Linked DNA regions of Kaistia algarum. The protein of the gene in region 1 interacts with the protein of each later gene in a pairwise test. Links are inferred from orthologs where the notes say so. Each region holds a gene or a part of one and is shown in the gene's direction. Other genes may lie near its edges.

The links.
Region 2: the proteins of OSH05_RS18520 (region 1) and OSH05_RS11485 interact in binary tests that used the Escherichia coli proteins (3 or more experiments, as listed by UniProt). The link is inferred for Kaistia algarum from one-to-one orthologs.

The regions. Positions count from the first base shown.
Region 1 is NZ_JAPKNJ010000003.1:39,287-42,384, reverse strand. Bases 188-2,970 are described here. They hold OSH05_RS18520 (ABC transporter permease), read left to right. Parts: upstream 188-866; coding sequence 867-2,075; downstream 2,076-2,970. Other genes in these bases: OSH05_RS18515 (ABC transporter ATP-binding protein), read left to right, coding at 2,072-2,970; osmF (glycine betaine ABC transporter substrate-binding protein OsmF), read left to right, coding at 188-853. In the rest of the region: more of osmF, read left to right, coding at 1-187; more of OSH05_RS18515, read left to right, coding at 2,971-3,004; OSH05_RS18510 (ABC transporter permease), read left to right, coding at 3,001-3,098.
Region 2 is NZ_JAPKNJ010000001.1:2,383,321-2,386,593, reverse strand. The notes cover bases 316-3,273. They hold OSH05_RS11485 (BolA family protein), read left to right. Parts: upstream 316-1,641; coding sequence 1,642-1,905; downstream 1,906-3,273. Other genes in these bases: aroB (3-dehydroquinate synthase), read right to left, coding at 2,682-3,273; OSH05_RS11480 (Crp/Fnr family transcriptional regulator), read right to left, coding at 1,909-2,610; OSH05_RS11490 (J domain-containing protein), read right to left, coding at 950-1,570; cobS (cobaltochelatase subunit CobS), read right to left, coding at 316-745. Outside these bases: more of cobS, read right to left, coding at 1-315. UniProt on the Escherichia coli protein: Transcriptional regulator that plays an important role in general stress response. Has many effects on cell morphology, cell growth and cell division. Acts by regulating the transcription of many genes, including dacA (PBP-5), dacC (PBP-6), ampC and mreB.

The DNA.
Region 1 (3,098 bases):
CGCAGCCGAACCCGTCAAAGTCGGCTCCAAGATCGATACCGAGGGGTCGCTTCTCGGCAACATCATTATCGCCGTGCTCGATGCGAACGGCATCCCGACGGTGAACAAGGTGTCGCTCGGCAATACCAAGATCGTGCGCGGCGCGATCACGGCCGGCGAGATCGACATCTATCCCGAATATACGGGCAATGGCGCCTTCTTCTTCTCGGTCGACAGCGATCCGGTCTGGAAGAATGCGAAAGAAGGCTACGAGAAGGTCAAGCAGCTCGACTTCGACGCCAACAAGATTGTCTGGCTGACGCCCGCCCCGGCCGACAACACCTGGGTGATCGCCATCCGCAAGGACGTGGCCGACGCCAACCAGCTGGCGTCGCTGGAGCAGTTCGCGACCTGGATCAATGGGGGCGGCACCTTCAAGATGGCAGCTTCGGCGGAGTTCGTCGAAAGCCCTGCTGCCCTGCCGGCCTTCCAGACAGCTTATGGATTCAAGCTCGGATCCGACCAGATCGTGACGCTGGCCGGCGGTGACACCACGACCTTCATCAAGGCGGCCGCCGAGCAGACCTCGGGCGTCAACGGCTCTCTCGCTTATGGCACGGATGGTGCGCTCGCCGCGCTCGGCCTCATTGCGCTCGCCGACGACAAGGGCGTCCAACCAGTCTATGCGCCCGCGCCGATCATTCGTGAGGCCGTGCTGAAGGACTATCCGCAGATCGCCGACCTTCTGGCGCCCGTCTTCCAGACGCTGGACGGCCCGGCGCTGCAGAGCCTCAACGCCAAGATTGCGGTCGACGGCCTCGATCCGAAGCAGGTCGCGACGGACTATCTGAAGTCGAAGGGATTGCTGAAATAGGCGGTAGGGTTCGATGCGATCCGCATCGGAGCCGGCTGGCGAAGTCGAAGGTGATCAGGGCGAGGCGGAGCCGCGGCTGAACCGGGTCCGTCTCCTCCTCGTCGCCATCGGCCTCATCGGAGCCGTTGCGCTCGACTTCCTGTCGCGTTCGCCCAATCGGCTCCTCTCCGGCCAGCCCGTGCCGTGGGGCGTCATCATTGAGGGCGGCCGTATCGTCGCCTTCGCTCCGGCGGTGGTGATCCTCGTCGGCATCTTCATGCCGGGACGACGCGGGCTTCACCTCGCCGTGGCGCTTGCGGCCGCGATCCTCGCGGCCTCCTTGCTCTGGCTTGCCGGCGACGCCGCGCTTCGGCTGTTCGATCCGGCTGCGCCAGCGGCGCGAACCTCCTTCGGCGGCGCGTTCTGGATCCTGGAGGCGGCGACTGTCCTGATCGCGGCCGACGCGATGCAGCGCCTGGGTCTTTCTCCCGCCGCAAGGCTCGCGGCCGGCCTGGCGCTGACGCTGCCGACGCTCGCCGTGCTTTTCTTGGGCGGCGCCGACAGCCTTTCCATCCTCAAGGAATATGCCAATCGCCGCGAAGTCTTCGCCGAGGCGGTCCTCCGCCACATCCAGATCGTGGGCGCGACGCTTGTTCCGACGCTTCTCATCGGCATCCCGCTCGGCATCGCCGCCTTTCGGAGCGCCCGCCTGCGAGGCCCGCTCTTCGCCGTCTTGAACGTCATCCAGACGATCCCCTCCATCGCCCTCTTCGGCCTGCTGATCGCGCCGCTCTCCGGCCTCGTCGCGATCGCCCCAGCGCTGGGAGCGCTCGGCATTTCCGGCATTGGTGCGACCCCGGCGATCATCGCGCTGACGCTTTATTCGCTGCTGCCGATCGCGCGGAGTACCGCGGCGGGGCTCGAACAGGTTCCCGTTTCCGCCGTCGATGCCGCCACTGGAATGGGCATGACGCGCGGCCAGATTTTCCGCAGCGTCCAGGCGCCGCTCGCTTTGCCCGTGCTGCTGGCGGGGCTGCGCGTCACGGTAGTCCAGGCGGTCGGCATGACGGCGGTCGCCGCCCTCATCGGCGCCGGCGGCCTCGGCGCCATCATCTTTCAGGGCCTCGCGGCGAGCGCTCTCGATCTGGTGCTGCTCGGCGTCGTGCCGCTGGTCGCGCTCGCCGTTGCCGCCGATGTCCTGCTGAAGCTCGCCATATCGATGATGAGGAGGAACGCCGCATGATCGAGTTCGAACATGTCGGCAAGCATTATGGCGAGTTTGCCGCCGTCGACGATCTTTCTCTCAAGATCGAGGCCGGCGAGTTCTGCGTGCTGATCGGCCCGTCCGGCTCCGGCAAGACGACGACGCTGAAGATGATCAACCGCCTGATCGAGCACGACCGCGGCCGCATCCTCTTCGCCGGCGAAGAGATCCGGTCGTTCCGGATCGAGGAACTGCGCCGCCGCATGGGCTACGCCATTCAGTCCATCGGCCTCTTTCCGCACCGGACGGTGGAGGAGAATATCGCGACGGTGCCGAAGCTGCTGAAATGGCCAAAGGCGCGTATCCGCGACCGCGTCACCGAACTCCTCACCCTCCTCGGCCTCGACCCCGAAACCTATCGCGCCCGCTATCCGCACCACCTATCGGGCGGTCAGCAGCAGCGCGTCGGCGTGGCACGGGCGCTGGCAGCTGACCCTCAGATCCTCCTGATGGACGAGCCGTTCGGCGCGCTCGATCCGGTGACCCGCGATACGCTGCAGGCCGAAATGCTCCGCATCCACGCGGGATCGGGAACGACCATCGTCCTCGTCACGCACGACATGGACGAGGCGGTGCGGCTGGCCTCGCGCATCGTAATTCTCGAAGGCGGCCGGATTGCGCAGACCGGAACCCCGCGCGAGATCCTGACCCGGCCAGCCAACGATTTTGTCGCCGATTTCGTGGGCCGCGAAGACATCGGCATCAAGCTGCTGGCCATCGAGACCGTCGCCGAGCGCCTGCGCCCCGGGGAGACGGCGCCGGGCGAGCCGGTCGCGGCGTCCACGAGCCTGCGCCAGGCGCTGTCGCTGCTGGTGTCGCGCGGCGTCGACAAGCTGGGGGTGGTCGGTCCCGACGGCAGGCCGCTCGGCGTCCTGCATCTCGCCGACCTCGCGGTGCCGCGATCATGAGCCTTGCCCCTGCCGATCCAGCGCCAGCCCGGCGCCCGTTCGCGATCGATCCGCTGGTAGTCGCATTCCTCGCACTGGTCGCGCTCGTCTTCGG
Region 2 (3,273 bases), on another replicon or contig:
CCATGCGGCCGACCAGCGCCTTGCCCTTCGGATCGGCGAAGTGCTTCGCCTTGGAGACGACGATGCCGACCTCATTGTCATGCGGCAGATAGTTCAGCGTCGTGACGATGGACCAGCGATCCATCTGCGCCTGATTGATCTGCTGCGTGCCGTGATAAAGGCCGGACGTGTCGCCGAGGCCGACCGTATTAGCGGTGGAGAACAGGCGGAAGGCCGGATGCGGGCGGATGACGCGATTCTGGTCAAGCAGCGTCAGGCGGCCCGAGGATTCCAGGACGCGCTGGATGACGAACATCACGTCCGGACGGCCGGCGTCATATTCATCGAACACGAGCGCGACATTATGCTGGTAGGCCCAGGGCAGAATGCCGTCACGGAACTCGGTGACCTGCAGCCCATCCTTGATGACGATCGCGTCCTTGCCGATCAGGTCGATGCGGCTGATATGGCTGTCGAGATTGACGCGGATGCACGGCCAGTTGAGGCGCGCGGCGACCTGCTCGATATGGGTCGACTTGCCCGTGCCGTGATAGCCGGTGACCATGACGCGGCGGTTGCGCGCGAAGCCGGCAAGAATGGCGAGCGTCGTGGTCCGGTCGAAGAGATAGTCGGGATCCGATTCCGGGACATGCTCGTTGGCCGCGGAAAAGGCGGGGACCTTGAGGTCGGAATCGATGCCGAACACATCCCGCACCGAGATCTCGGTATCGGGGAGAGAGGCACGATCGATCGTCGTTTCAGTCATATTGGCTCCGTCGCGTTCCATGGGAACGCTTGCGGTCGGTTCCTGGAGGGGAAGGTCCAATCCGCGAATGGGAATGGCGTCCAAACCGACGTTCTAGAGCATTTCGGCGCTTCGTTGAATCGCTAAAGATGCCCGTTCTCTTCGTTCAGCCGCGTTTTCTTGACGCGTGCCGGCTATCCATCCACCCGGTCCGGCGCGAGCGTCCTAGCAGAAGCCGGCCGCCTTGAGGAAGTTATACGCCTGGATGATCTCCCGGAGCTTGTCTTCGAAGGACCGGTCGCCGCCATTGGCGTCTGGATGATAGAGCTTCACCAGCGCCTTGTAGCGCGCCTTGATATCGCTCTGGCTCTCCGAGCCTTCCAGTTCGAGCGTGTCGAAGGATTTGCGCTCCAGCGCCTTCAGATGCCGTTTCGGCGCCGCCTCCGGCTCATGCACCGTGCCGGCGCCCTGGAACATATCGAAAGGATCGCGGATTCCGCCACTCCAGTCGCGCGTCGCATGGCTTCGCACACGCTCCTTCTGCTCGCCAGCGCTGTTGACGCCCATCGTCCAGGTCGGGCGATGGCCGGTCAGCGAATCCTTCTGGTAGGCGGCGATCTGCTCGTCGCCCATGCCGGAGAAATAATTGTACGACTTGTTGTAGAGCCGAACGTGGTCGATGCAGAAATGGTGAAACTTGCCCTCGCGGCCACGGCCCATCGGCGCGCGATGCGTGCCCGGGCGGTCACAGCCCGCCCAGCCGCAGCGATGGGGAGCTTCCTCCACCAGCGTGCTGTCGGCCCGCTTGATCCGGATCCGGTCGAAGAGTTTTGAATCGAGCTTCATCGAAGGATTATGCTAGCCAGCCACCGCCCGAACAAGGCGGTGATCCAGTTGGAGTGAAAGAGGGTGTGCGGATGAATACCAAAGAGCGGATCGCCAAGCGGCTCGGCGACGCCCTGGCGCCAGAGAGCCTAGATGTGATCGACGAATCGCATCTCCACAAGGGCCATGCGGGTGCTAGGCCCGGCGGCGAGACACATTACCGCGTCCGCATCACCACAAACGCCTTCCGCGGCAAGAGCCGCATCGACATGCACCGCGCGATCAACGCTCTGCTGGCGGATGAACTCGCTGCCGGCGTCCATGCGCTCGCCATCGAGGCAAAGGCGCCGGCCTGAACCTCAACCCGGCCGCCCGGTCTCCATGGCATGCCGGCGATTGGTCGCGATCAGCTTCCGCGCCAGCGCATTGCCGATGACATGGTAGATCGCGGCGGCGATCGCCGGATCCTCGCGGCCGGCGGCCTTCAGCTTGGCGCTGTCGAGCGCGATCACGGAAAGCTCGGTCGCGGCCCGTACCGTCGCCGTCGCCGGGGCATTGGCGAGAAACGAAATCTCGCCGACGAACTCGCCGGCCCGAAGCTGGCCGACGCGCTTGCCGGAGACATCGACCACCGCCTGTCCTTCAGTAAGCAGATAGAAGGCCTCGACCGGCTCGCCCTGAATCGTCAGCACCGCGCCCGGTTCGAGGTCGAAGGCCTCGCCGAACTCGACCAATCGCGCCAGATGCTCATCGTCGAGATCCGAAATGCCCTTGCGCAGGAGATCGCCGCCGCTCGCCGCGTTCACCATGCGCCGCGCCTTGTCCAGCGCGTGAAGGCGGTAGAGATTGATCAGGATGAACAGGAAATTATAGGCGATGCCGGTATAGAGCGGCGTCTCCGCCAGCGAGAAATAGACGATCTCGAACGCGAAACCAAGGATCAGGAAAACGCGCAGCCAGAAGATGTTGGTGAGGAACAGCGAGACGGCCAACAGCAGGAAGCCGATATGGCCGGGAAGATCGATCCGGTTGCCGAAGAATAGGCTCAATATGTCGAGCACGATCGTTCCCCCGTTCCAAGCGGCGCGGCCACTCTAGAGGACGCAAGGTCCTTTACAAGCTGCGGGCGAAGCTACGCTGCCAGCGTCTCCGCCAAGAATGCCCGAACTTCGGCTGGCGGGACATCCTTGGCGATGAAGGCCTCGCCGATTCCGCGCGTCAGGATGAAAGTCAGCGTGCCGCGCGAGACCTTTTTGTCCTGCGCGATCAGCGCCATCAGCCCGTCGGCGTCAGGGAGTTCGCCCGGAATATCGGCGAGCTCCGTCGGCAGGCCGACCAGGGCGAGATGCGCGGCGACGCGGCGGCCGTCATCGGGCGAGCAGAGGTTCATCCGCGCCGAGAAGCGATGCGCCAGGACCATGCCGATCGAGACTCCCTCGCCATGGACGAGCCGCTGCGAATAATGCGTGGCCGCCTCGAGCGCATGGCCGAAGGTGTGGCCGAGATTGAGCAGCGCCCGTTCGCCGGTCTCGTGCTCGTCGGCGGCGACAACCTTGGCCTTGGCGCGGCAGCTCGTCGCCACCGCATGCTCGCGCTCCGGTCCGCCGGCGAAGATACCGCGCCAGTTCGCTTCCAGCCAGGCGAAGAAGCCCGGATCATCGATCAAGCCGTATTTCGCGACTTCGGCATAACCGGCGCGGAACTCGCGCGGCGACAGCGTGTCG